4 regions of the Streptomyces sp. NPDC091280 genome follow, and region 3 is predicted to be linked to each of the others. Evidence: riboswitches for the same ligand, from Rfam matches in the RefSeq annotation. Region 3 holds a riboswitch; each other region holds the start of a gene.
The links. Region 3 has a riboswitch for cobalamin ahead of ACIQPR_RS32485 (cobalamin biosynthesis protein). Riboswitches for the same ligand answer to the same signal wherever they lie in the genome.
Positions count from the first base shown of each region.

Region 1 (7,089 bases), on a different contig from region 3:
GTACGGAGCCGCGAATTCCGCGATCGTCATGACGTGAACGCGGGGGACATGGGGACATGAGGGACATGAAGACGCGAGAGGCATGAACACGATGAACGGGGGCGGTCGCTTGCTCGTCGCACCGGCCGGCTGTCTGCTGGCGGCCACGCCGGGCCTGCTGATCGGCCGGGTGCAGCCGGTCCTGCCGCTGCTGGCGCTCGGCCCGCTGATGGCCGCCACCTTCCTGGGCGCCCGCCGGACCCTCCTGGTCTGCTGCTGGACGGTGCTGCTCGCGCTGGCGGCGGGCCTCGGCTCGGACGCGCAGCTGAACGCCGGGTTCGCCGTCCGCTGGGGCGCGCTGCTGGTCGGCTGCGCGTGCGGTGTGTACGCGGCACGGCGGCACGGCCGGCTGCGGGCGCGGCTCGCGGAGGCGCGGGAGGTGGCCCGGATCACCCAGGAGGCGATCCTGCGGCCCGTCTCCCGCACCCTCTCCGGCACCCAGGTCAGCACCCGCTACCACTGCGCGCACCCCGAGTCCTCCGTCGGCGGCGACCTGTACGACCTCGCGGTGACGCCGTACGGTCTGCGGGTGCTGGTCGGGGACGCGCGCGGGCACGGGCTCGACGCGCTGCGGACGGCCGCCGACACACTCGTCGGGTTCCGTGAACTCGCCTCTACGGCACCGGACTTGACGACCCTGGCGAAGGCGCTGGACGCCCGGCTGGCGCCCGGTCTCGGTCCGGAGGACTTCGTCACGGCGGTGCTGGCCGAGTTCGGTCCCGGCGAGGTGCGGCTCGTCAACTGCGGCCATCCGGCGCCCCTGCGCTCCGGGCAGCGCCTGGAACTCCTCGAACCCCGGGTCCCGGCACTGCCGTTGGGACTGTGCCCGGACCCGCAGCAGTACCGGGTCCGTCTCCAGCCCGGCGACCGCCTCCTCCTCTACACGGACGGCCTCACCGAGTCCCGCGCCCTCGACGGCACCCCGTTCGCCCTGCTCACCGAGTGCGCGACGGCGCTGAGCGAACCGACACCGGACGCGGCACTGCACGCCCTGTACGAACGCCTGCTCGCCCACACCGGCGGACCGCCCACCGACGACCTGGCACTGGTCCTGTGCCAGCCGACGGGGGTCGGGGCGGGGGCGCCGGTCCGGGTCTGAGACCGGTTCCGGACCGGACCGGCCGTCGACCGGCTCCGGCCGGCCTGGTGACCGCACGACCGCGGCCGGGCACCCCCTCCCCACAGCCGACACCCAGGTTCCCCGTAGAGTGACCGGGTCGTCATCACACCCGTACGGGGGAAAGCCGGTGCAATTCCGGCGCTGACCCGCAACCGTGATCCGTCCCTCCGGGGCCGGTGAGCCGGACCGCCCCGTACGGTACGTGACCGGCTCGCACGCGCCGTCGAGGAATACGGAGCCGAGCCGCCCGGGGGTGTTCCCGTGCTGCCCTGCTCCCCGTAGGGGAAGGCATCCGCCGATCATGAACGTCCGCCGCAGCGCCGCGGCCCTGGCCGTCGGCATCACCGTCACCGTGAGCGCCGCGACACCCGTCGCCGCCGCCGGTCCGTCCCCGTCGCCCTCCGTCGCGATACCCGCCGGGCTCTACGGCACCTCCGACCCCACCTACGACGGCGTGTGGCGTCAGTCCCTGGCCCTGCTCGCGCAGGACGCGGTGGGTGTGCGGCCCGCCGACAGCGCGGTGGCGTGGCTGGCCGGGCAGCAGTGCGCCGACGGGGCCTTCGCGGCGTTCCGGGCCGACCCCGGCAAGGCGTGCGACGCCAAGGTCGTGGTCGACACGAACAGCACGGCCGCCGCCGTACAGGCCCTCGCGGCGCTGGCCGGTTCCCACGACGCGCGGGTGGCCAGGGCCGTCGCCTGGCTGAAGTCCGTCGAGAACCCGGACGGCGGCTGGGGATACTCCCCCGGCGGTGCCAGTGACGCGAACTCCACCGGCGTCGTCATGGACGCGCTCGGCGCCGCCGGAGTGACCGTGCCGAACGTCCGGAAGGACGGGAAGTCCCCCTACGACGCTCTCCGGAAGCTGGCGCTGCCCTGCGACGGCGGTACGGACGCGGGCGCCTTCGCCTACCAGCCGGACAAGAAGGGCGGGCTGGTCGCCAACGCGGACGCGACGGCCGCCGCCGTGCTCGGCCTGGCCGGCCAGTCGCTCGCCGGGAGCCGGCGGGACGACGCCGGGGCCCCCGCGGACTGCGCGCGGCCGGACTCCGGCGCCTCCGGGACGACGCTGAGCCGCAACGGCGCCCGCTGGCTCACCCGGGCCCTGGCCAAGGACGGCCACCTCACCACGGCCCTCCCGGGCGCCGAGCCGCAGCCCGACTACGGCAACACGGCCGACGCGGTCGTCGCGCTGTCGTCGCTCGGCCTGCACGACCAGGCCGCGAAGCCGCTGCGCTGGCTGGAGACCCACGCGAAGGCGTGGGCCGCGCGGGGAGGTCCGGCCGCCTACGCGCAGCTCGTGTTCGTGGCGACCACCGCGAAGGGCGCCGACGTCCACGACTTCGGCGGCCAGGACCTCGTCTCCCTGCTGAACGCGACCGGCCCGGAGGTCAGGGCGGCCTCCGACGGCAACGATGGTTCCTCGGAGGTCGCTTGGGCGGTCGGCGGCGCTCTCCTGGTCGTGGCCGCGGCCGGTGCCGTGCTGTTCGTCCGTGGCCGCGGGCGTGGGCGGCAGCAGTGACCCGCCGCCCCTCCCCCGTCCGCGTCCCCGTCCTCCTGCTCACCGCGCTCGTGCTCGCCGTCGCCGCCAACTCCCCCGCCCAGGCGGCCGGTTACCGCTACTGGTCGTTCTGGGACCGCACCGGCACCCACTGGACGTACGCCACCCAGGGCCCCGCCACCAGCCGTCCCGCCGACGGGGACGTGCAGGGCTTCCGCTTCGCGGTGAGCGAGGACTCGGCCGACGCGCGGCAACCCCGGGGCCCGGCAGTCGACTTCACGTCGATCTGCGCCAAATCCCCGGCCGTGGACGGGAAGAAGCGCGTCGCTCTCGTCATCGACTTCGGCACGGCGTCCGACGCGCCCTCCGAGGAGACCCCGCCCGCCCGCCGTACCGCCTGCGCCACCGTCTCCCCCGACGCCACGACGGCAGAGGCGCTCGCGGCGGTCGCGAAGCCGCTGCGCTACGACCCGAACGCCCTGCTGTGCGCGATCGACGGCTACCCGGACCAGGGCTGCGGGGAACAGACCACCCCGGCACACCACGAGGACCACGCGCTGGGTCTGACGGCGAGCGCGGCGGTCATCGCGCTGCTGGCCGCGGCGGCGGTGTGGCAGGCCCGCAGGCGCGGACATGCGTGAGCGGAGCGGGCCCGACTCCATCCACCCGGGCGCCTGGTGGACCTGGTCCCTGGGGCTCGCCACCGCCGCCACCCGCACCACCAACCCCCTCCTCCTCACCCTCCTGATCACGGTCACGGCCTACGTCGTGGCGACGCACCGCACCTCCGCCCCCTGGTCCCGCTCCTACGCCGCCTTCGCGAAACTCGCCCTGGCCGTCCTCCTCGTCCGCCTGTTCTTCGCGACAGCCCTCGGCTCGCCCGTCCCCGGCACCCACACCCTCCTCACGCTCCCCGAAGTCCCGCTCCCCCACTGGGCGCAGGGCATCCGCCTGGGCGGCGAGGTCACCGCCGAGGGCCTGGCCTTCGCGTTCTACGACGGTCTGAGACTGGCCGCGCTGCTCGTCTGCGTCGGCGCGGCGAACGCCCTGGCGAACCCGGCACGGCTCCTGAAGTCCCTGCCGGGCGCCCTGTACGAGACCGGTGTCGCGGTGGTCGTGGCGCTCACCTTCGCCCCGAACCTCGTCGCCGACGTCCGCCGGCTGCGCGCCGCCCGCCGCCTCCGTGGCCGTCCCGACCGCGGCCCGCGCGGCCTGCTCCAGGTCGGACTCCCGGTCCTGGAGGGTGCGTTGGAGCGCTCGGTCGCCCTGGCCGCCGCGATGGACGCGCGCGGTTACGGCCGCAGCGCACAGGTGCCCGCCTCCGTACGGCGCACGACGAGCGCCCTCACGCTGGGCGGGCTGCTCGGGGTGTGCGCGGGGACGTACGGACTGCTCACGGCCGAAGGTGGCGGCTACGGGCTGCCGTTGCTGCTCGCCGGAGTCCTCGCCGCGGCGGCGGGGCTGCGGCTCGGCGGCCGTCGTACGCTGCGCACCCGCTACCGCCCCGACCCGTGGGACCGGCGGGCGTGGCTGGTCGCCGGGTCGGGGGCGGCGGTCGCCGCGCTGCTCACCGCCGCCTCCGTCCTGGACCCCGGCGCGCTCACTCCCGGTGCGGTGCCGCTCGTCGCGCCGACCCTTCCGCTCTGGCCGGCCGCTGCCGTACTGCTGGGCCTGGCCCCCGCGTCACTCACCTCCAGGGAACCGTCATGATCCGCTTCGAGGATGTCTCCGTGACGTACGACGGAGCCGCACAACCCGCCGTCCGGGGAATCGACTTCGAGGTCCCGGAGGGCGAACTCGTCCTGCTGGTCGGCCCGTCGGGGGTCGGCAAGTCCACGGTGCTCGGCGCGGTGAGCGGGCTGGTGCCGCACTTCACCGGCGGCACCCTGCGCGGCCGGGTCACGGTCGCCGGCCGCGACACCCGCACCCACAAGCCGCGTGAACTCGCCGACGTGGTGGGCACGGTGGGCCAGGACCCGCTCTCCCACTTCGTGACGGACACGGTCGAGGACGAACTCGCCTACGGCATGGAGTCGTTGGGTATTGCCCCGGACGTGATGCGCCGTCGCGTCGAGGAGACCCTCGATCTGCTGGGCCTCGCCGGACTGCGGGACCGCCCGCTCGCCACCCTCTCCGGCGGTCAGCGGCAGCGCGTCGCGATCGGTTCCGTCCTCACCCCGCACCCGGACGTCCTCGTCCTCGACGAGCCGACTTCCGCCCTGGACCCGGCCGCCGCCGAGGAGGTGCTCGCCGTCCTCCAGCGCCTGGTCCACGACCTGGGGACCACGGTCCTCATGGCCGAACACCGGCTGGAACGGGTCGTCCAGTACGCCGACCGGGTCGTCCTGCTCCCGGCCTCGGGCGCGCCGCCGGTCCTGGGCGGCCCGGCGGAGGTGATGGCGGTGTCGCCCGTGCACCCACCGGTCGTGGCCCTGGGCCGGCTCGCCGGGTGGACGCCCCTGCCGCTCACCGTGCGGGACGCGCGGCGCCGGGCGGACGGATTGCGGGAGCGCCTGGCCGGACGCGAACCGGCGCGCGGCGCGGCCCCGTTCACCGGTCGGCTCCCCGACTCCCGGCCGGCGAAGGGCCGTTGGCGCTCCCGCAGGAGTACCGCCCCAACCGGCGCCCGCACGGCGGAAGTCCGGGCCCTGTCCGTCCGGCGCGCCGGTGTCGACGCGCTGCGCCGCGTCGACCTGACCATCGCCCCGGGCGAGACCGTCGCCCTCATGGGCCGCAACGGCGCCGGCAAGTCCACACTCCTCAACACCCTCGTCGGTCTGGTCGCGCCCACCTCCGGATCGGTCCAGGTGGGCGGCCTCACCCCGCATCGCACGGCGCCCCGGGACCTCGTACGCCGTGCGGGTCTCGTCCCGCAGGAGCCCCGCGACCTGCTGTACGCGGACACGGTCGCCGCCGAGTGCGCGGCGGCCGACACGGACGCGGACGCCGAGCCGGGCACCTGCCGGGCCCTCGTCCGCGAACTCCTCCCGGGTGTGACCGACGACACCCACCCCCGTGATCTCTCCGAGGGGCAGCGCCTCGCGCTCGCCCTCGCGATCGTGCTCACGGCGCGCCCGCCCCTCCTCCTGCTCGACGAGCCGACCCGGGGTCTCGACTACGCGGCCAAGTCCCGGCTGGTGGCGATCCTGCGCGCGCTCGCGGCCGAGGGGCACGCGATCGTCCTGGCCACCCATGACGTGGAACTCGCCGCCGAACTGGCCCACCGGGTCGTCCTCCTCGCCGACGGGGAGGTGATCGCGGACGGCCCGACCGCCGAGGTGGTCGTGGCGTCCCCGTCCTTCGCCCCGCAGACGGCCAAGATCCTCGCCCCGCAGCGATGGCTGACCGTCGCCGAAGTACGGGAGGCCCTGGCATGACAAGGGCAAGGACAAGGACAAAGACAGGGAGGACGGGGACAAGGAGGACGGGGAGCACAGGTGTGGGTCCGATCCCCCTCTCCCCCCGCTCCACCGCCGCCCTCGCCCTCGTCACCGTCACCGGGGTCGCGGCCTTCACCTGGCCCTTCCTCGCCCCGCCCGGTTCGCGGGTCGCCGCGCACGCGCGGGACGCGCCCTGGCTGTTCGCGGGGCTGCTCGTGCTGCTCGTCGCCGTCGCGGCGGCGGCGGTCGCGGAGTCGGGGCTCGGCCCCAAAGCGGTGGCGATGCTCGGTGTGCTCGCCGCGACGGGTGCGGCCCTGCGCCCCGTCGGCGCCGGTACGGCCGGTATCGAGCCGATGTTCTTCCTGATGGTGCTGAGCGGACGCGTCCTGGGACCCGGTTTCGGGTTCGTGCTCGGCAACGTCACGATGTTCGCGTCGGCGCTGCTGACCGGCGGGGTCGGCCCGTGGCTGCCGTTCCAGATGCTGGCGATGGGCTGGTTCACGCTGGGCGCGGGCCTGCTGCCGGGCCGGGAGCGGCTGCGCGGCCGTGCCGAGATCGCGGTGCTCGCCTGCTACGGCTTCCTCGCCGCGTTCGCGTACGGCACCGCGATGAACCTGGCCGGCTGGCCCTTCATGGGGGCGATGGCCTCGTCGGTGGCGTTCGACCCGGGGGCGGCGGTGGCGGCGAATCTGGCCCGGTTCGTCGCGTACTGCCTGGCCACCTCGCTGGGCTGGGACCTGGGGCGGGCGGTCGTGACCGTCGTGCTCACGCTGACCGCGGGTCCGGCGCTGCTGCGGGCGCTGCGCCGGGCGACGCGGCGGGCGGCCTTCGAGACGCGGGTCACTTTCGACGGACGAACCGGGTGAAGCGTCCCACATGACGCATGTCACCAACGATGTGGATTAGTAGGGCACAGGCGTGGCATGTACGCGACTTAAAGGCCTCTGACCTGCGATTTGAGAGCCACGTCACACAGTTGACGATTCACCCACATGCGACCACAACTAGTAAAAGGGGTCTTTGCGGACACGGATCGAGAGTGCTTCTGTGGA
Region 1 covers NZ_JBIVUZ010000010.1:151,273-158,361, forward strand. The annotation lists gene ACIQPR_RS29175 (PP2C family protein-serine/threonine phosphatase) at 83-1,138, shown strand; cobalamin riboswitch at 1,237-1,368, shown strand; gene ACIQPR_RS29180 (prenyltransferase/squalene oxidase repeat-containing protein) at 1,461-2,678, shown strand; gene ACIQPR_RS29185 (SCO2322 family protein) at 2,675-3,298, shown strand; gene ACIQPR_RS29190 (CbiQ family ECF transporter T component) at 3,291-4,367, shown strand; gene ACIQPR_RS29195 (ABC transporter ATP-binding protein) at 4,364-6,034, shown strand; gene ACIQPR_RS29200 (ECF transporter S component) at 6,031-6,903, shown strand.
Region 1: another riboswitch for cobalamin. It lies ahead of ACIQPR_RS29180 (prenyltransferase/squalene oxidase repeat-containing protein); the one in region 3 lies ahead of ACIQPR_RS32485 (cobalamin biosynthesis protein).

Region 2 (7,089 bases), on a different contig from region 3:
GTCCGGTTCCCGCGCCATCACCTCGTCCAGGGTCAGACCCCGCCAGCGGCCCATGTCGAGACCGGCCGCCGCCGGTTCCGGGACGGCCGAGAGACCGAGGGCGGCGGCCGTCTCCAGACAGCGCGCGGTGGGGGAGACCAGCACCCGGTCGGCCGCCCCGAGCCGGCTGGCGGACGCCTCGGCGCGGGTGCGGCCACTCGGGTCGAGCGGACTGCCGTCGTCGAAGCGGGCCTCCCGCAGGGACCGGTTCGACGCCGGTGTGATCAAGGTGATGCGGCTGGTCACTCGCTCGCTCCAGTTCTCCGGACAGGGGGTACGGCCATCGTCCCCCCCTGCGCTGCCCTGCGGGGCGGGGCCGACCGGGAGGGTTCCCCCGGCCGACCCCGCCCCGTTCGTCCCTCGGGTCAGGAACCCGCCAGTTCCTCCCGGACCGTACGGGCCGCCGTGACCAGGTTCTCCAGCGACGCGCGGGTCTCGGGCCAGCCGCGGGTCTTCAGCCCGCAGTCGGGATTGACCCACAGCCGCTCCGGCGCGATGGCCTCAAGTCCCTTGCGCAGCAGGGCCGCCGCCTCGTCCGCGCCGGGCACGCGCGGCGAGTGGATGTCGTACACGCCGGGTCCCGCCTCGCGCGGATAGCCGTGCCCGGCCAGCTCGCGCGCCACCTGCATGTGGGAGCGGGCCGCCTCCAGACTGATGACGTCGGCGTCGAGGTCGTCGATGGCCCGCACGATGTCGCCGAACTCGGCGTAGCACATGTGGGTGTGGATCTGGGTGTCCGGCCGGACCCCGGCGGTGGTCAGCCGGAACGCCTCCGTCGCCCACGCGAGATACGCCTCCCGGTCCGCCGCCCGCAGCGGAAGGGTCTCGCGTAGTGCCGGTTCGTCGACCTGGATGACCGAAGTCCCGGCCGCCTCAAGGTCGTTCACCTCGTCGCGCAGGGCGAGGGCGACCTGCCGGGCGGTGTCGCCGAGCGGCTGGTCGTCGCGCACGAAGGACCAGGCGAGCATGGTGACCGGCCCGGTGAGCATGCCCTTGACCGGGCGCGCGGTGAGCGACTGGGCGTACGTCGTCCAGCGGACCGTCATCGGCTCGGGGCGGGAGATGTCACCGGCCAGGATCGGCGGCCGGACGTAACGGGTGCCGTAGGACTGGACCCAGCCGTGCCGGGTGGCGAGGTAGCCGGTGAGCTGCTCGGCGAAGTACTGGACCATGTCGTTGCGTTCGGGCTCGCCGTGCACCAGGACGTCGAGGCCGGTCTTCTCCTGGAAGGAGACCACCTCGCCGATCTCCGCCCTGATGCGCTCCTCGTACCCGGCCGTGTCGATCCGGTTCGCCCTCAAGTCGGCGCGGGCGGTGCGCAGTTCGGCGGTCTGCGGGAAGGAGCCGATCGTGGTGGTCGGCAGCAGGGGCAGACCGAGCCGCGCCCGCTGGGCGGTGGTCCGCTCGCCGTACGGCTGCGAGCGGCGGGCGTCGGCCTCGGTGACGGCGGCGGCACGGGCCCGTACGGCGGGGTCCCGGGTGATCGGGGAGCCCGCGCGGGAGGCCAGGTCGGCGCGGTTCGCGGCCAGTTGGGCGGAGATCGTGCCGGTGCCCCGGGCCAGGCCCTGGGCGAGGGTGACGATCTCCCGCGTCTTCTGCCGCGCGAACGCAAGCCAGCGCAGGAGCTGCGGCTCGATGTCCCGCTCGGCGGCGGCGTCGAGCGGGACGTGCAGCAGGGAGCAGGAGGCGGCCACGTCGACCCGGTCGGCGAGACCGAGCAACGTGCCCAGTACGGCAAGGGACTTGGTGAGGTCGTTGACCCAGATGTTGCGGCCGTCGACCACTCCGGCGACCAGCCGCTTCCCGGGCAGCCCGCCCACCGCGGCCAGGGCGTCCAGGTTGGCGGCCCCGGCCCCGGTGAAGTCCAGCGCCAGCCCCTCCACCGGAGCCTTCGCCAGGACCGGCAAGGCGTCGCCGAGCCGGTCGAAGTAGGAGGCGACCAGCAGCTTCGGGCGGTCGGTGAGCGCGCCGAGGTCGCGGTAGGCGCGCTCGGCGGCGTTCAGTTCGGCCGGGGTGCGGTCCTGCACGAGCGCGGGCTCGTCGAGCTGCGCCCACTCCGCGCCCGCCGCCCGCAGATCCGCCAGCACCTCGGCGTACACGGGCAGCAGCCGGTCCAGCAGGGTCAGCGGCTCGAAGTCGGCGGGCGCGTCGGGCGCGGGCTTGGCGAGCAGCAGATAGGTGACCGGGCCGACGAGGACCGGGCGGGCCGTGAGCCCCAGCGCGAGCGCCTCACGGAACTCGCCGACCTGCTTGCCGGAGTCGGCGGTGAACACCGTGTCCGGCCCCAACTCGGGCACCAGGTAGTGGTAGTTGGTGTCGAACCACTTCGTCATCTCCAGCGGCGCCACGTCCTGCGTGCCGCGCGCCATCGCGAAGTACCCGTCCAGCGCGTCGAGTTCGACGGCGGCACGGAGGCGGGCGGGGATCGCGCCGACCATGACGCTGGTGTCCAGGACATGGTCGTAGTACGAGAAGTCGCCGGTCGGCACTTCGTGGAGGCCGGCCTCGGCCAGCTGCCGCCAGGTGGCGCGGCGCAGTCCGGCGGCGGTGGCCCGGAGGGTGTCGGCGTCGACGCGGCCCTTCCAGTAGCCCTCGATCGCCTTCTTCAGTTCCCGGTCCGGGCCCTGGCGGGGGTAGCCGTACACGGTGGCGCGTGCTGCCGCGGCTGCGGTCTTGGTGGTCACGGAGATCTCCTTCGCGAGATGAATCCCTGAGATCCCGGACGACGGGACGAGGGCGCGAAGGGATGACGGACCGGACGGCGGCGGTCGGGTGACCGTCCGTCCGGTGTGTTCGCCGACCCGCCCACGAGGTCACCGGGATGTCCGCGCGCGAACAGGTCGCGTACGGGCAACGGGCAGGTCTTCGGACTCGCGGGCCCGCCCTCCGGAAACCGGAGGACACCTACTGGCCGTCGCTTCCCAGGCCCGGTCTGTTCGGGTCCAGTGCTTATGACGGCGGTCGTTCCCACTCACCGCTGCGGGGCAGTCCCGGATTCCCACCGGGTTCCCTCTTACGACGCATCCCGCCTGGCGGACGGGGCGAACCAGCTGCGTGCACCAGCCTAGAGGGTGCGGGGCGGATACGTCGATCTTCGGGCCGTCGGCCGGCCGCTCAGCCGGACCCGGATCCGAAGGCCCGCAGGATCTCCTCCGCCGCCACGGTCGCCGTCAACTCGCCTTCCCGCACCCGGCGTTCGAGATCCGGCGCCAGCGCCCGCACCGCCGGATCGGCGTGCAGCCTGCCCAGCAGCTCGTCGCGGACCATCGTCCACGTCCAGTCCACCTGCTGCGCACGGCGTTTGGCGGCCAGCCGGCCCGTGGAGTCCAGCAGCGACCGGTGCTGTTCCAGGCGCTCCCACACCGTGTCCAGGCCGGTGCCCTCGCGGGCGCTGCAACTCAGCACCGGTGGGGTCCAGGCGGCGTCGGCGGGGTGCATCAGCCGCAGCGCGCCCGCCAACTCCCGTGCCGCGCCCCGCGCGTCGCGCTCGTGCGGGCCGTCCGCCTTGTTGACGGCGATGACGTCCGCCAGTTCCAGGACGCCCTTCTTGATGCCCTGCAACTGGTCGCCCGTGCGGGCCAGGGTCAACAGCAGGAAGGAGTCGACCATGTTGGCCACGGCCGTCTCGGACTGGCCGACGCCCACCGTCTCGACCAGGACGACGTCGTAGCCCGCCGCCTCCATGACCACGATCGACTCCCGGGTCGCCTTCGCGACGCCGCCGAGCGTGCCCGCGGTGGGGGAGGGGCGGACGAAGGCCGCCGGGTCCACGGCCAGCCGCTCCATGCGGGTCTTGTCGCCGAGGATCGAGCCGCCCGTCCGGGTCGAGGACGGGTCCACGGCGAGGACCGCGACCCGGAACCCGAGCGAGGTGAGCAGCGTGCCGAAGGCGTCGATGAACGTCGACTTGCCGACGCCCGGCACCCCGCTGATGCCGATCCGCCGCGCCTTGCCGCTGTGCGGCAGCAGCTCGGTCAGCAACTCCTGTGCCATGACGCGGTGTTGGGGCCTGGTCGACTCGACGAGGGTGATGGCGCGGGCCACCAGGGCCCGCTTGCCGTCGAGCACGCCCTTCACATAGGTGTCGACATCGATCACGGGGTGTGCCCGAGGTCGGTGGCCAGCCGCTCGACCAGGTCGTAGGCCGCGTCCGGGATCACCGTCCCGGGCGGGAACACGGCCGCCGCGCCCATCTCCAGGAGCGTGGGCACGTCCTGCGGCGGGATCACCCCGCCGACCACGATCATGATGTCCTCGCGGCCCTCCTCGGCGAGCGACTCCTTCAGCGCCGGTACGAGCGTGAGGTGTCCGGCGGCCAGCGAGGACACCCCGACGACGTGCACGTCCGCCTCGACGGCCTGCCGGGCCACCTCGCCGGGGGTCTGGAAGAGGGGGCCGACGTCGACGTCGAAGCCGAGGTCGGCGAAGGCGGTCGCGATCACCTTCTGGCCGCGGTCGTGGCCGTCCTGGCCCATCTTGGCGACCAGGATGCGCGGGCGGCGGCCCTCGGCCTCCTCGAACTCGGCCACCAGGGCGCGGGTGCGTTCGACGGACGGGGACTCGCCGGCTTCGGTGCGGTACACACCGGAGATCGTACGGATCTGGCTGGCGTGGCGCCCGTACACCTTCTCCAGCGCGTCGGAGATCTCACCGACCGTGGCCTTCGCGCGGGCCGCGTCCACCGCCAGCTCCAGCAGGTTGCCGGTGCCCTCGGCGGCCCGGGTCAGCGCGTGCAGCGCGTCCTGGGTGGCCTGTTCGTCGCGCTCGGCGCGCAACCGCCGCAGTTTCTCGATCTGCTGGGTGCGCACGGAGGAGTTGTCGACCTTGAGGACGTCGATCTCCTCGTCGGTCTCCACCCGGTACTTGTTGACGCCGATGACCGGCTGGCGCCCGGAGTCGATACGCGCCTGGGTGCGGGCCGCGGCCTCCTCGATGCGGAGCTTGGGGATGCCCGCGTCGATCGCCTTGGCCATACCGCCCGCCGCCTCGACCTCCTCGATGTGCTGCCAGGCCCGGCGCGCGAGGTCGTAGGTCAGCTTCTCGACATACGCGCTGCCGCCCCACGGGTCGATGACCCGGGTGGTGCCGGACTCCTGCTGGATGAGGAGCTGGGTGTTGCGGGCGATACGGGCCGAGAAGTCGGTCGGCAGGGCGAGCGCCTCGTCCAGGGCGTTGGTGTGCAGCGACTGCGTGTGGCCCTGCGTGGCCGCCATCGCCTCCACCGCCGTACGCGTCACGTTGTTGAACACGTCCTGCGCGGTCAGCGACCAGCCCGAGGTCTGCGAATGGGTGCGCAGGGAGAGGGACTTGGCGTTCTGCGGGTCGAACTGCCGGACCAGCTTGGCCCACAGCAGCCGGGCCGCCCGCAGCTTCGCGATCTCCATGAAGAAGTTCATGCCGATCGCCCAGAAGAACGACAGCCGGGGCGCGAACGCGTCCACGTCCATCCCCGCCGCCCGGCCCGCCCGGATGTACTCGACACCGTCCGCGAGGGTGTACGCCAGCTCCAGGTCGGCCGTCGCGCCCGCCTCCTGGATGTGGTAGCCGGAGATGGAGATCGAGTTGTAGCGGGGCATCCGCTGCGAGGTGAAGGCGAAGATGTCGGAGATGATCCGCATCGACGGCTTCGGCGGATAGATGTAGGTGTTGCGGACCATGAACTCCTTGAGGATGTCGTTCTGGATGGTCCCGGCCAGCTTCTCGGGCGGTACGCCCTGTTCCTCCGCCGCCACGATGTAGAGGGCGAGCACGGGCAGCACCGCGCCGTTCATCGTCATCGACACGGTCATCCGGTCCAGCGGGATGCCGTCGAAGAGCTGGCGCATGTCGTAGATCGAGTCGATCGCCACGCCCGCCATGCCGACGTCACCGGTCACCCGCGGGTGGTCGCTGTCGTAACCCCGGTGCGTGGGCAGGTCGAAGGCGACCGACAGGCCCTTCTGACCGGCCGCCAGGTTGCGCCGGTAGAACGCGTTGGACTCCTCGGCCGTGGAGAAGCCCGCGTACTGCCGGATCGTCCAGGGCTGGTTGACGTACATCGTCGGGTACGGGCCGCGCAGATACGGCGCGATGCCCGGATAGGTGGCCAGGAAGTCCAGGCCCTCCAGGTCCTGCCCCGTGTACAGCGGTTTGACCGCGATGCCCTCCGGGGTCTCCCACAGGAGGTCGTCGCCGCCCGCCGCCTTCTTGACGGCGTCACGCCATTCGTCGGGTCCGGCTGCGGCGGCCGGGGCCCCCAGCTCGATCCCCGAGAAGTCGGGGATACGCCCCTTCGCTGCCATCAGGACACTCCCATGCGGTCGAGGGTGGCGGACAGAACGGCTACCGCGTCACAGCCCGCGAAGACATAGGCGTCGACACCGGGATACTGCCCGGGCCGGCCCGCGAGGAACACGTGCCCGGCCCCGGCCGACCTCAACTCCCTCGCGACGTCGGCCGCCTGCTCCTCGTACAGCGCGTCGCTCGAACACAGGCAGGCCTCGGTGGCGCCGCTGTCGGCGAAGCCGCCCGAGGTGACCGGCTCGATGCCGCCCGCCTGGAACAGGTTCGACGCGAAGGTGAGCCGGGCGGTGTGCGCGGCGGCCGGGCCGAGCGCGGCCAGGAAGACGCGCGGGCGGGAGCCGGTCGCCGCGAGGTGGGCGTCGGAGCGGGCGCGCAGTGCCTCGAAGGCCTCGTCGCGGCGCACCCGCGGCAGCCCGCCGGAGGGCTCCGCGGGGGCGGGGGCGCGCTCCGGGAGACGTTCGGCGAGATTCGGGAACTCACTGACACCGGTGATGGGTTCGCGGCGCTTGGCGAGCCTCGCGCTCCTCGCCGCCCAGGTGGTCGCGAGGTCCTCGCGAAGGCTGCCGGAGTCCAACACGGCCGCCTGGCCGCCCTGTTGCTCGATGCGCTGGAAGAACTCCCAGCCCGCGTGGGCGAGTTCGTCCGTGAGCCGCTCCACGTACCAGGAACCGCCCGCCGGGTCGATCACCCGGGCCAGCTGCGACTCCTCGACCAGGATCGTCGAGGTGTTGCGGGCGATCCGGCGCGCGAACGCGTCCGGCAGGCCCA
Region 2 covers NZ_JBIVUZ010000004.1:285,102-292,190, forward strand. The annotation lists gene ACIQPR_RS14580 (histidine phosphatase family protein) at 1-285, opposite strand, end outside; gene metE (5-methyltetrahydropteroyltriglutamate--homocysteine S-methyltransferase) at 405-2,723, opposite strand; cobalamin riboswitch at 2,878-3,105, opposite strand; gene meaB (methylmalonyl Co-A mutase-associated GTPase MeaB) at 3,154-4,137, opposite strand; gene scpA (methylmalonyl-CoA mutase) at 4,134-6,320, opposite strand; gene ACIQPR_RS14600 (methylmalonyl-CoA mutase family protein) at 6,320-7,089, opposite strand, start outside.
Region 2: another riboswitch for cobalamin. It lies ahead of metE (5-methyltetrahydropteroyltriglutamate--homocysteine S-methyltransferase); the one in region 3 lies ahead of ACIQPR_RS32485 (cobalamin biosynthesis protein).

Region 3 (7,089 bases):
GCGGGCCGTGACGACGAGTTCGTCCCAGGCGCTCGCCTCCTCGGGGCGCACCCGCCTGCGCCACGGCTCCCCCACAGCCTCCACGGACTCCACTCCCTCCAGACCGCCCCGCTCGCCTCGGTCTCCCCGCCCTCCCCGCTCGCCCTGCCCGCCCCGCTCGTCCCGCCGCCGCTCAGCCATGCCGTGATCCTGCCAGCCGGTTCCTCAACACGCGCTCGGACTGGAGCACTTCAGGCCGGAAGCCGCGCACCCAAACAGGTACATATGGGCAACCAGCACCCATTCACGCACTCCGCATCGCATACAACCCGCACGACGGAAAGCGCGGCCACCACAACCCGACCAAGCACAAGGCCAGCAACCCAAGCAGACCGCCAAAGAAGCCCACCCCGGAGTTACCGGCCCGTACAGACACCCCAGAGACCCCCTTAGTTCATCTTCCGTTCATCCAGGTTGCCTACGGTCAACGCGCCAATGACCTCGAACGATTGCCTGGGTAAATGGAAAGCTTCTCGCTGATTCTCGCGATTGTGGTGGTCACCGCACTCGCGTTCGATTTCACGAACGGTTTCCACGACACCGCCAACGCGATGGCCACCACCATCTCGACCGGTGCGCTCAAGCCCAAGGTCGCGGTGGCCATGTCGGCCACCCTCAACCTGGTGGGCGCGTTTCTCTCCGTGGAGGTCGCCAACACGATCTCCAAGGGTCTTGTCGACGAGAGCGGCATCCGTCCCGAGGTCATCTTCGCCGCCCTGGTCGGCGCGATCCTCTGGAACCTGGTGACCTGGCTCGTCGGCCTGCCGTCCAGTTCCTCGCACGCCCTGATGGGCGGTCTGATCGGCGCCACCATCGCCTCCGCCGGGACCGGCGCGGTCCACGGCGACGTCCTGGTCACCAAGGTGCTGCTGCCCGCGGTGGCCGCCCCGATCGTCGCGGGTGTCGCGGCGATGCTCGCCACCAGGTTCTCGTACGCGCTGAGCCGCGGCGCGGACGGCAAGGCCGCCGACAAGGGCTTTCGCGTCGGCCAGATCGCCTCGGCCGGCCTGGTCTCACTGGCCCACGGCACGAACGACGCGCAGAAGACGATGGGCATCATCACCCTCGCGCTGATCGCCGGCGGTTCCATCGCCCCCGACTCGGACCCGCCCACCTGGGTCATCCTCTCCGCGGGCCTCGCCATCGCGATGGGCACCTACATCGGCGGCTGGCGCATCATCCGCACGATGGGCAAGGGCCTGACCGACCTCCGGCCCCAGCAGGGCTTCGCCGCCCAGACCAGTGCCGCCGCGGTCATCCTGGCCTCCTCGCACATCGGCTTCTCGCTCTCCACCACGCACGCCGTCTCCGGCTCCGTGATGGGCGCGGGCCTCGGCCGCAAGGGCGGTGTCGTCCGCTGGTCGACCGCCACCCGGATGTTCGTCGCCTGGGGTCTGACGCTGCCGGCCGCCGCGCTGGTCGGCGCGCTCGCCGAGTCCGTGACCGACCTCGGCGACTGGGGCACCGCGTTGGTGGCCGTCTTCCTGGTCGCCTCCAGCGCCGGCATCTGGCTGCTCTCCCGCCGCCAGGTGGTCGACGCCTCGAACGTCAACGAGTTCGAGGAGCCGGCCGGTGTGGTCACCGCGGCCATCGCCGCCGTCACCCCGCCCCCGTCCGTCGCCCTCTCCGAGGGCCTCACCGCGACGATCCCCTCGCCGCCCGTGAGCCCCGCCCCCGCCTCCGCGGCGCCCGACACGGCCACCCCGCCGGCCGCCGCGGTCTGAGTCCTCGAACCCCGTCGGCAGGAACCAGCAGGAACCAGAAGGAACGAATCAGCATGGACATCGACTGGGCAGCCCTCGGCTCCGTCTTCGGCGTCAGCCTCGTGGTCACCGTGGCCCTCGTGGCCGTCTTCACCCTCGGCATCACCGCCCTCTCGCGCCGCGAACGGGCCACCGCCCAGGGCGACTCCGCGACCCTCGCCCTGACCGGCGCGTACGCCTGCTTCGCGGCCTGCGTGGCGGCGGTGGCGTACGGGATCTACATCATCGTGGCCTGACCGGCCGCCAGTTGGACCCACGTGGGGTGCGGGACGGACACCGTCCCGCACCCCACGTGCGCGTGGCCCCTCCGACGCCCCGCGTGTGGGCCTCAGCACACTCCTCCCCCGCAGGTCAACGGCAAGTTGACGCCCCTTCCAACCCCGTGGTGGACTGCCGGGGCCATGTACGGCGGCAGGAGAGGAAGCCGGTGCGAATCCGGCGCGGTCCCGCCACTGTCACCGGGGTAGACAACCCCGGGAGCCAGGAACTCTCACCGCCGGTCTCGTCGAACCAGGGCGTGGACACCCTGAGTGAGGACATATCGCCATGCTCGGCTGCCGTTCGAGGTCCCGTACCAGCTCAGCGAACGCCCCAGCGACCGCCCCAGTGTCCGACTCGGCGACCGTAGCGACCGGCTGAGCCGATGCGTGCCGATCGCGTCTTCGCGTACGGCGCCGCCGCCGGCCTCCTCGGTGACCATCTGCTCGGCGATCCCCGCCGCGGTCATCCGGTCGCCGCGTTCGGCCGCGCCGCCGGTGCCGTGGAACAGCTGCTGTGGCGCGACCACCGAGGCTGGGGCGCCCTGCACACCGCCGTGTGCGTGGGCGGCGCCGTCTCCCTCGCCACCGTGGCCACTTCGGCCCTACGACCGTCCCGTACGGCCTCTGCCGCCCTCACCGCCGCCGCCACCTGGGCGGTCGTCGGCGGGACCTCCCTCGCGCGCGAGGCCGGGATCGTCGGCCGGGCGCTGGAGGCCGGTGACATCGAGGCCGCCCGCGCCCGGCTCCCGCACCTGTGCGGGCGCGACCCGCAGGCCCTCGACGCGGACGGGATCGCCCGCGCCGTAGTCGAGTCCGTGGCCGAGAACACCTCCGACGCGGTGGTGGGCGCCCTGGTGTGGGGCGGTGTCGCGGGTGTCCCGGGTCTGCTCGGCTTCCGGGCCGTGAACACCCTGGACGCCATGGTCGGGCACAAGTCGGCCAAGTACCGCCGCTACGGCTGGGCTTCGGCCCGTCTCGACGACGTGGCCGGCTGGCCCGGCGCCCGCCTCACCGCCGTCCTCGCGACGCTCGCGGGCGACGACCCGCGCGGAGCGGTACGCGCCTGGCGCACCGACGCCCGCCGGCACCCGAGCCCCAACGCCGGTCCCGTGGAGGCCTCCTTCGCGGGCGCCCTCGGCGTACGGCTGGGCGGCACGCTCTCCTACGGCGGCCGGGTCGAGCACCGGCCCGTGCTCAACGGCGCCGGCCGGGCCGTCGCCGTGGCGGACATCGACCGAGCCGTACGGCTGTCCCGGCGCGTCGGCTGGCTCGCGCTCGGGGTCAGTGTCGCCGGGCGGCTGCTGCTGAAGGGACCCAAGTCATGAGCGGCGGCGGGCTGTTGGTCGCGGGCACCACCTCGGACGCCGGGAAGAGCGTCGTCACCGCCGGGATCTGCCGGTGGCTGGTGCGGCAGGGCGTGAAGGTCGCGCCGTTCAAGGCGCAGAACATGTCGCTGAATTCGTTCGTGACGCGCGAGGGTGCCGAGATCGGCCGGGCGCAGGCCATGCAGGCGCAGGCCTGCCGGATCGAGCCGACCGCGCAGATGAACCCGGTCCTCCTCAAGCCGGGCGGCGACCGCAGCAGTCAGGTCGTGCTCATGGGGAAGCCCGTGGGCGAGATGAGCGCGCGCGGCTACCACGGTGGCCGGCAGGAGGCGCTGCTCGGCACCGTGCTGGACTGCCTGGCCGAGTTGCGGGGCACGTATGACGCGGTGATCTGTGAGGGGGCCGGCAGTCCGGCCGAGATCAATCTGCGCCGGACCGACATCGTCAACATGGGGATCGCCCGGAACGCCGGACTCCCCGTACTGGTCGTCGGGGACATCGACCGCGGCGGTGTCTTCGCCTCCTTCTTCGGGACCGTCGCGCTGCTCTCCCCCGAGGACCAGGCGCTCGTCGCCGGGTTCCTCGTCAACAAGTTCCGGGGCGATGTCTCGCTCCTGGAGCCGGGGTTGGAGATGCTGCGCGGTCTCACCGGGCGGCGTACGTACGGTGTGCTGCCGTTCCGGCACGGGCTCGGGATCGACGAGGAGGACGGGCTCCGGATCTCGCTGCGCGGGACCGTCCGCGAGTCCAGCACCGCGCCGCCGGTCGGCGCGGACGTGCTGCGGGTCGCGGTCTGCGCGATCCCCCTCATGTCCAACTTCACCGACGTGGACGCGCTGGCCGCCGAACCGGGCGTGCTCGTGCGGTTCGTGGACCGGCCCGAGGAGTTGGCCGACGCCGATCTCGTCGTGATCCCGGGGACCCGGGGCACGGTGAAGGCGCTGGAGTGGCTGCGGGAGCGCGGCCTCGCGGACGCGATCGTCCGCCGGGCCGCCGAGCACCGGCCCGTCCTCGGCATCTGCGGCGGCTTCCAGATCCTCGGCGAGCACATCGACGACGAGGTCGAGAGCCGGCGGGGGCAGGTCGACGGTCTCGGGGTATTGCCCCTAAGGGTCCGGTTCGCCCCCGAGAAGATCCTTACCCGGCCGGAGGGGAGGGCACTCGGGGAGCGGGTCGAGGGATACGAGATTCATCACGGGGTCGCCGAAGTCACCGGCGGGGACGCCTTCTTGGACGGCTGCCGGGTCGGTCAGACCTGGGGCACCCACTGGCACGGCTCGCTGGAGTCGGACGGGTTCCGGCGGGCCTTCCTGCGCGAGGTGGCCGCCGCCGCGGGGCGCCGGTTCGTGCCGGCCGCCGACACCTCGTTCGCCGGGCTGCGCGAGGAGCAGCTCGACCGGCTCGGCGACCTCATCGAACAGCACGCGGACACGGACGCGCTGTGGCGGCTCATCGAGTCCGGCGCGCCACAAGGACTGCCTTTCATTCCACCGGGAGCGCCCGCATGAGCACAGTGTTGTTGTTGTCGACCGCCGACACGGATCTGCTGGCGGCCCGTGCCTCCGGCGCCGGGTACCGGATCGGCAACCCGTCCCGCGTGGACGCCGTCGAGGAGCTGCCCGCGCTCCTCGCAGGGGCGGACATCGCCGTCGTACGACTGCTCGGCGGCAAGCGCGCCTGGGAGGACGGGCTCGCCGCGCTCAAGGCCTCGGGCGTCCCGACCGTGCTGCTGGGCGGGGAGACGGTCCCCGACGCGGAGTTGATGGCCGAGTCGTCGGTACCGGCGGGTGTGGTGGCCGAGGCGCTGCGGTATCTGGTCGAGGGCGGTCCGGACAACCTCACCGAACTCGCCCGCTTCCTCTCCGACACCGTGCTGCTCACCGGCGAGGGCTTCGAAGAGCCGCGGAAAATGCCGGAGTTCGGGGTGCACGGCGAGCGTGCCGTCGTCGAGGGCCGACCCACGGTCGGCGTGCTCTTCTACCGGGCGCACCAACTCTCCGGCAACACCGGCTTCGTGGACACCCTGTGCGAGCAGATCGAGGCGAAGGGCGCCAACGCCCTTGCCGTGTACTGCGGTTCGCTGCGCGGTGCCGACCCCGGGCTCTACGACATCCTCGGACGGGCGGACGCGCTGGTCGCCACCGTTCTCGCGGCGGGCGGTGCGCACGCCTCGCAGGCCTCGGCCGGCGGTGACGAGGAGGCCTGGGACATCGGCGCCCTGGCCGACCTCGACGTGCCGGTGCTGCAAGGGCTTTGCCTTACGTCGTCGCGTGCGGCCTGGGACGGGTCCGACGCCGCCCTCTCCCCCATGGACGCGGCGATGCAGGTCGCGATCCCGGAGTTCGACGGGCGACTGATCACCGTCCCGTTCTCCTTCAAGGAGCAGGGTCCGGACGACGTCCCGGTCTACGTCGCCGACCCCGAGCGGGCCGCGCGGGTCGCCGGGATCGCCGTACGGCACGCGAAGTTGAAGTACAAGCCGAACGCCGAGAAGAAGCTCGCGCTGGTCTTCACCGCCTATCCGACCAAGCACTCGCGGGTCGGCAACGCGGTCGGTCTCGACACCCCCGCCTCGGCGATCCAGGTGCTGGACGCGCTGCGGGACGCCGGGTACGGGGTCGACGGACACCCGGACAACGGCGACGAGTTGATCCACCGGCTCATCAACGCCGGTGGCCACGACGTGGAATGGCTCACCGAGGAGCAACTCGCCGCCGCGCCCGCGCGGGTGCCGCTCGCGGATTACCAGGCGTGGTTCGACAAGCTCGAACCGGCGCTCAGGCAGGGCATGGTGGACGCGTGGGGCGAGCCGCCGGGCAGTCTCTACGTCGACGGCGACGACATCGTGCTGGCGTCCCTCCAGTTCGGGAACGTCGTCGTCATGATCCAGCCGCCGCGCGGTTTCGGCGAGAACCCGATCGCGATCTACCACGACCCGGACATGCCGCCGTCGCACCACTACATGGCCGCGTACCGCTGGCTGGACAACAGCTTCGGCGCGGACGCGATCGTCCACATGGGCAAGCACGGCACGATGGAATGGCTGCCCGGCAAGGGACTTGGGCTGAGCGGTGGCTGCGCGCCGGACGCCGTGCTCGGTGAACTCCCGCTGATCTACCCGTTCATCGTGAACGACCCGGGCGAGGGCACCCAGGCCAAGCGGCGCGGGCACGCCACGGTCGTCGACCACCTGGTGCCGCCGATGGCACGCGCCGACACCTACGGCGACCTGGCGAAGCTGGAGCAACTCCTCGACGAGTACGCCCTGGTGTCCGACCTGGACCCGGCGAAGGCACCGGCCGTGCGGGCGCAGATCTGGACGCTGGTGAAGGCGGCCGAGCTGCACCACGACCTGCATGTGGACGACCAGCCGGACGACGCGGCGTTCGACGAGTTCGTGATGCACATCGACGGCTATCTGTGCGAGATCAAGGACGTGCAGATCCGCGACGGTCTGCACATCCTGGGCGGCGGCCCGGTCGGCGAGGCGCGGGTGAACCTCGTGCTGGCCGTACTGCGCGCCTCGCAGGTGTGGGGCGGGCAGGCCAACGCGCTGCCCGGACTGCGGGCCTCGCTGGCGGAGCATTTCGGCCTGGTCGAGAAGGAGTTGCTGGCCGAGCCGGGCGCGCCCGTGAAGGCTCCGGTGGAGCTGACGGACCTCGTGGCGGGTCCGGCGCGTTCGGCCGCCGACGCGATCGATCT
Region 3 covers NZ_JBIVUZ010000011.1:392,967-400,055, reverse strand. The annotation lists gene ACIQPR_RS32500 (class II aldolase/adducin family protein) at 1-180, opposite strand, end outside; gene ACIQPR_RS32495 (anion permease) at 501-1,763, shown strand; gene ACIQPR_RS32490 (hypothetical protein) at 1,817-2,038, shown strand; cobalamin riboswitch at 2,171-2,313, shown strand; gene ACIQPR_RS32485 (cobalamin biosynthesis protein) at 2,446-3,387, shown strand; gene ACIQPR_RS32480 (cobyric acid synthase) at 3,384-4,895, shown strand; gene cobN (cobaltochelatase subunit CobN) at 4,892-7,089, shown strand, end outside.

Region 4 (7,089 bases), on a different contig from region 3:
CTTCCGCAGGGCCTACGCGGACCCCTTCTACGTCGGCCTCACCGGCCGGGCGTACGAGGAGTGGCGGGAGTTGGAGCGCGACACCGCAACTCCCTTGCTGCGGACCACCGGTGGCCTCGACCTGGGGGAGGGGCGGGACCCGGAGGGCCTGGCCGCCGTACTGAAGTCGGCCGGGGTGCCGCACGAACTCCTGGGCGCCCGGGACGCGTCGGCGCGCTGGCCGTTCGTCCGCTTCACCGGTCCGGTGCTGTACCACCCGGACGCGGGCGTGGTGGACCCGGACGCGACGGTCGCCGCCTGTGTGCGGCGGGCGGCCGGGCTGGGTGTCCGCGTGATCACGGAAACCCGGGTGGTCGGCATCGACGTGACCGATGCGGGGGACACGGTCCGGATCCGGACGGACGACGGGCGGGAGATCACGGCGGACACGGTCGTCGTGGCCGCCGGCTCCTGGCTCCCGGACCTCGAACTGCCCGTCGTACTGCCCGAGTTGCGGGTGACACAGCAGCAGGTCTTCCACTTCAGGCAGCGGGACCCGGCCGCCCGCTGGCCGGTGATGGTCTCCAAGGACGCGACCATGCAGGTGTTCGCACTGCCCTCGGGCGGGGACGGCGGCCCGCTGCCCGCCGTCAAGGTCGCCGAGCACGACCGGGGCACCCCCACCACGGCCGACACCCGTACCGGCGTCGTCGACCCGGCGTCCCGGGCACGGATCACCGCGTTCGTCAGGGACCGGCTGCCGGGCCTGGACCCGGACCCGGTCGCCGAGGCCACCTGCCTCTACACCACCACACCCGACGAGGACTTCGTCCTGGACCGGCGCGGCCCCCTGGTGATCGCCTCGCCCTGCTCGGGGCACGGCGCGAAATTCGCCCCGCTCATCGGCGCGATGGCCGCCGACCTGGCCGCCGGCCGGGCCGAACCGCACCCCCGCTTCCGGCTGAAGGCCGAAACCCGCCCTTAATTCGGCGCGTGAGCGTCCCGTAACGCTCCACCTGTCTACTGCGGTGAAACACCGTTTCCCTTTGTTGGACCTCTCCGTGGAGCGTGCGCATGGACACCGGAAGTACCGCTTGGATGCTCGCCAGCACGGCACTCGTCTGTCTGATGGTGCCGGGACTGGCCCTCTTCTACGGCGGCATGGTCGCCGCGAAGAGTGTACTGAACATGATCATGATGACCTTCGGCTCGGTCGCCCTGGTGGGCTGCATCTGGGTCCTCTACGGCTACTCCGCCTCCTTCGGCGACTCGATCGGCGGAGCCGGCCTGCTGGGTGACGTCACCGAGTACCTCGGCCTCAACGGCATCATGGCCGACGACCCCAAGGCGGTGATCCCGCTCTCCGTGTTCGCCGCGTTCCAGGCCCTGTTCGCGGCTCTCACCGCCGCCCTCATCTGCGGCGCGATCTCCGACCGCATCAAGTTCGGCGCCTGGATGGCCTTCACCGGGATCTGGGTGACCCTGGTCTATCTGCCGGTCGCCCACTGGGTGTTCGCCTTCGACGGCAAGGGGGTCACCGGCGGCTGGATCGTCAACAAGCTCGGCGCCATCGACTTCGCCGGCGGCACCGCCGTCCACATCAACTCCGGCGCGGCGGCCCTCGCGATGATCCTGGTCCTCGGCAAGCGCATCGGCTGGCGCAAGGAGACCAAGGGCGGCGAACGACCGCACAACCTGCCCCTGGTGATGCTCGGCGCGGGCCTGCTGTGGTTCGGCTGGTTCGGCTTCAACGGCGGCTCCGCGCTCACGGCCGGCAACGCCGCGTCCGTAGTCGTCCTGAACACCTTCACCGCGACCTGCTCCGCGATGCTCGGCTGGCTCCTGGTCGAGAAGCTCCGCGACGGCCACTCCACCACCCTGGGTGCCGCCTCCGGAGCCATCGCCGGCCTGGTGGCCATCACCCCGTCCTGCGGCGCGGTCTCACCGGTCGGCGCCCTCGCGCTCGGCGCGATCGGCGGCGCGGTCTGCGCGCTCGCCGTCGGCCTGAAGTACAGATTCGGCTACGACGACTCGCTCGACGTGGTCGGCATCCACCTCGTCGGCGGACTCACCGGCACCCTCCTCGTCGGCGTACTCGCCACCTCGGACGCGCCCAACGGCGTCGACGGCCTCCTCTACGGCGGCGGCCTCTCCCTGCTCGGCAAGCAGGCCGTGGGCGCCTTCGCCGTCCTGCTGTACTCCTTCGCCGTCACCTGGATCATCGCCGTGGTCCTGGACAAGACGATGGGCCTGCGCGTCCGCCCCGAGGTGGAGGAGGGCGGGATCGACGTCCACCTGCACGCCGAGAGCGCCTACGACCTGCTGCACGCGGTTCCCGCCGACTCCGCGCGCGGCACTGTGTCCACCACGACCTAGCAGCCGGGCCACCGCGGACGGCGCACCACCGTCCGCGGACCCGGCCCGGTCGGGCGAGTCCGCTTCTGAACAGGCACGGCAGAATGGCCACCATGACGACTGATCGGGATGCCGCCGACCTCCAGGACCGTGCCGCCGCGCTGCCCGACCGGGAGATCGACCCGGTCGAGGCGGCGCGGGCCCTGGAACTCGAAGTCGTCATCGGCCGCCAGGTCAGGGAGTACCGCACCGCCGCAGGCCTGTCCATCGCCGAGACCGCGGCCCGTGTCGGCCTCTCCAAGGCCATGCTCTCGAAGATCGAGAACGCGCAGACCTCCTGTAGCCTCACCACGCTCGGCCGCCTCGCCACCGGCCTCGGCATCCCCGTCACCGCGCTCTTCCGAGGCGTCGACGCCGACCGCGAGGCCGTCTTCGTCCCGGCCGGGCAAGGCGCCCGCATCGTGCGCCGGGGCAGCCGGGTCGGACATCTCTACGAACTGCTCGGCGCCCTGCGCGGACCGCACAAGCGGATGGAAGCCGTCCTCGTCACACTCACCGAACGGAGTGAGGTCTTCCCTCTCTTCCAGCACCCCGGCACCGAACTCCTGTACATGCTGGAGGGCGAGATGGTCTACGGCCACGGAGAGGCGGACTACACCCTGCGCCCCGGCGACGCCCTCCAACTCGACGGCGAAGGGCCCCACGGCCCCCAGGAGTTGGTGACCCTGCCCATCCGCTTCCTGTCCGTCACCGCGTTCGGCGACCACGCGCCGGAGTGACCGCGCCCGCCCCGCCGACCGGAACCAGGTCAACTGCCGTGCGCGGAGAGGGCGTTGCCCATATTCGACCGTGGCGGAGTACCGGATCGCCGGGCTGTGACCGACGGGCGGGTCCACGGCACGCCGATGAGTTTCGGTGTGCCGGACCGTCAAAGCAGGCACGCCTGGCAGAGGGAGAGACCGATGAGCAAGACGCGCCCGCATTCGATGACCCACATCGCCCGCCGCATGTTCGAGCTCTTGGAGCCGATCTGCCTGGTCACCTTCTTCGCCGACGAGTGCAACGACGAACTGGCCGCGCTCGGCCACCGCACCTACTGGGACGGCTACTTCGCCAGCCGTGCCGCACCGCTGGGGCGGGTGCCGGCACAGGTCGTGCACGCGGCCTTCTACAACTTCGCCGACGGAGAGGTCGCGCGGCACATCCCGAGTGCCTGGGAGACGATTCCGCCCGAGGCGTCCCTCGCCGCGCGCGAGCGGGGCAGTGCGGCCTCACTGCGGCGGATCCTCGGTGACGAACTGGCCGACTCCCCGGGCCTGGTACGCGCCGCTGACCTGACCACCAAGGCCGCGACCAACGCGCCCATGGTCGGCCGGGTGATGTACGCCGGGATGCGCAGCCTCCCGGTGCCGGGCGACCCGGTCGCCCGGCTGTGGCATTCCGCGACCATGCTGCGCGAGCACCGCGGCGACGGGCACATCGCCGCTCTCGTCGGTGCGGGCATCGGCGGCACGGAGGCCCATGTGCTGTCCGCGCTGGACATGGGCATCCATCCGCCGGAGTCGTTCGGGCGCGTCCATCACCTGCCGAAAGAGCGACTGGCCGCGGTCATGGACGGCCTGCGCGAGCGCGGGCTCGTCGACATCGAAGGCAGGTTCACCGACGCGGGCCGCGAGACCAAGCGGCGCGTGGAAGCCCTGACCGACGAACTCGCCACCCCACCGTACGAGGCCCTGTCGGAGGCCGAACTCACCGAACTGATCGCCGCGCTCGAACCCATCACGGCTGCCGTGGTGGCCGCAGGCTCGCAGTGACCCGCAGGCATTTTCGCGTCCGGTGAAGCCTTCGGGGAGAGACTCAGCCGGGCTGTGACCGCTCCGTCTGGCCTACGCGGTGACGGGTGGTCCGGTGGTGGGGCGCCCGGAGGCGAACGGGACGACCCACGGATTCCCCATGTGCCGAGCGCGCCCCGTGACCGATCGCACGGACCGGCCGTACGCCGATCTTGATAGCCTCATCGGGCCAGTCGAGCCACATCCGAGGCCAGGGAATCCGGTGCGAACCCGGAACTGACGCGCAGCGGTGAGGGGGACGGGCGGGGCACACCACGCCACTGGGAGACCGGGAAGGCGTCCCGTCCGGACGAACCCGAGTCCGAAGACCTGCTGGCACCTTCGCGCCCCCGCGCGGAGGGACGTCCGTAGGCCAGGCTCCGCGAACGAGCCCCGACCCCTGAGGCATGCCCGTGCTCCGCACCCCCGCTCTCCTTCGTACTCCGGCCCTTCTCCTCGCGTCCGCCCTCCTGCTCACCGCCTGCGGCGCCTCCGACGAGTCGGACGCGAACACCGGGAAGACCGCCGCCGGTTACCCCGTCACCATCGACAACTGCGGTGACAAGGTCACCCTCACGTCGGCTCCGAAGCGGGCCGTCTCCCTCAACCAGGGCACCACCGAGATCCTGCTCTCCCTCGGCCTCGCCGACCGCATGGCCGGTACGGCCACCTGGACCGACCCGGTGATGAAGGGCCTGGAGAAGGCCAACGCGTCCGTGCCCCGGCTGGCCGACAACGCGCCCTCCTTCGAGAAGGTCCTGGACGCCGACCCCGACTTCGTGACCGCCTCGTTCGTCTCCACCCTCGGCAAGGGCGGCGTCGCCACCCGCGGGCAGTTCGAGAAGCTCGGCGTACCGACGTACGTCTCGCCCTCCGACTGCTCGGCGGGCAAGGACAACGACAGCGGCGGCGACGGATCGCGCTCCACACCCCTCACGCTGGATGCCGTGTACGGCGAAATACGCGATCTGGCACGGGCGTTCGGTGTCGAGAAGCGCGGTGAGACGGTGGTCGCCGGACTGAAGGAACGGGTGCGCACGGCCACCGCCGGGCTGCACGCGTCCGACGTGTCCCTCATGTACTGGTTCGCCAACTCCCAGTCGCCCTACCTGGCCGGCTGCTGCGGCGCTCCGGGCGCCATCACCCGAGCCGTCGGCGCGAAGAACGCGTTCGCCGACACCCACGACGAGTGGCCCCAGATCGGCTGGGAGACCGTCGCCGACCGTGACCCCGACGTCATCGTCATCGGCGACCTGACCCGCAAGCAGCAGACCGCGGAGACCGCCAAGGCGAAGATCCGCTTCCTGGAGACCAACCCCGCCACCAAGAACCTGACCGCCGTGAAGAAGAAGCGGTACGTCCTGCTGAGCGGGCAGGCGATGAACCCGTCCATTCGCACCATCGAGGGGATCGAGAAGGTCGCGGCCGGTCTGCGCGACTTCGGGCTCGACAAGTGAGCCTCCGCACCGTCCTGTTGACCGGCGGCGGACTGGCCGCGCTGCTCGCCTCGACCGCCGTCGCCGTGACGATCGGGCCCGCCGACATCTCCACCGGCGACGTGTGGGCGTCCGTCGCGGCCCATCTCGGCTTCGGCGAGAGCACGTTGGCGCCGCTGCGGGACGGCATCGTGTGGAACCTGCGGATGCCCCGCACCCTGCTCGCCGCCGTGTGCGGGGCCGGACTCGCGGTGTGCGGCGCGGTGATGCAGTCGCTGCTGCGCAACCCGCTCGCCGACCCCTTCGTGCTCGGGGTCTCCTCCGGCGCGTCCACCGGGGCGGTCGCGGTGGTCGTCCTCGGGGTGGGCGGGGGAGCGCTGTCCCTGTCGGCCGGCGCCTTCCTCGGCGCGCTGCTCTCCTTCGCCCTGGTGCTGCTGCTCAGCCACACCCTCGGCGGCAGCACCGACCGGGTCGTCCTGTCCGGGGTCGCGGCCATGCAACTGTTCTCCGCGCTCACCTCGTTCGTCGTCCTGACCTCCGCCGACGCGGAGACCACCCGGGGTGTGCTGTTCTGGCTGCTCGGCTCGCTCACCGGCGCCGACTGGGGCCAGGTGACGCTGTGCGCGGTCGTCCTCGCCGCGGTCCTGGCCGTCTGCCTCGGCCACTCCCGTACCCTCGACGCCTTCGCCTTCGGCGACGAGGCCGCCGCCGGACTCGGCGTCCACGTCGCCCGTACCCGCCTGGTCCTGCTCTGCGCGACCGCGCTGCTCACCGCCGCCCTGGTCAGCTGCGCCGGCGCGATCGGCTTCGTCGGCCTGGTCCTGCCGCACGCCACCCGCGCGCTGACCGGGGCCGGACACGCCCGCCTCCTGCCCGTCACGGCCCTGACCGGCGCCGTGTTCCTGGTGTGGGTGGACACCCTGGCCCGTACCGTCCTCGACCCCCAGGAGGTTCCGGTGGGCGTGGTCACGTCCCTGATCGGCGTACCGGCGTTCGTGGCCGTGCTCTACCGAGGACGGAGCAGAACATGATCAGCCTGCACGCGGACGGCGTCGTACGGCGCCTGGGCGACAAGGTCGTCGTCGACGACGTCACGCTCACCCTCCGTCCCGGCGAGACCGTCGGCCTCCTCGGTCCCAACGGCTCAGGAAAATCAACCCTGTTGAGACTTCTGGCCGGAGTCCTCGCCCCCACCGCCGGAGTCGTGACCCTGGACGGGCGCCCGCTCACCGAGATCGGCCGCAGGGCCACCGCCCGCCGGATCGCCACCGTCGAACAGCACGCCGACACCCAGACCGAACTGACCGTCCGCGACGTCGTCGCCCTCGGCCGCATCCCACACCGCCGCGCCTGGACACCCGCCACGACGGCCGACACGGAGGCCGTCACCGAGGCCCTCGCGCGCACCGGCCTGACCGACCGCGCCGACCAGTCCTGGCACACACTCTCCGGCGGCGAACGCCAGCGCACCCAGATCGCCCGCGCCC
Region 4 covers NZ_JBIVUZ010000012.1:137,673-144,761, forward strand. The annotation lists gene ACIQPR_RS33380 (FAD-dependent oxidoreductase) at 1-964, shown strand, start outside; gene ACIQPR_RS33385 (ammonium transporter) at 1,054-2,355, shown strand; gene ACIQPR_RS33390 (helix-turn-helix domain-containing protein) at 2,448-3,113, shown strand; gene ACIQPR_RS33395 (MarR family transcriptional regulator) at 3,297-4,148, shown strand; cobalamin riboswitch at 4,341-4,519, shown strand; gene ACIQPR_RS33400 (ABC transporter substrate-binding protein) at 4,574-5,623, shown strand; gene ACIQPR_RS33405 (FecCD family ABC transporter permease) at 5,620-6,633, shown strand; gene ACIQPR_RS33410 (ABC transporter ATP-binding protein) at 6,630-7,089, shown strand, end outside.
Region 4: another riboswitch for cobalamin. It lies ahead of ACIQPR_RS33400 (ABC transporter substrate-binding protein); the one in region 3 lies ahead of ACIQPR_RS32485 (cobalamin biosynthesis protein).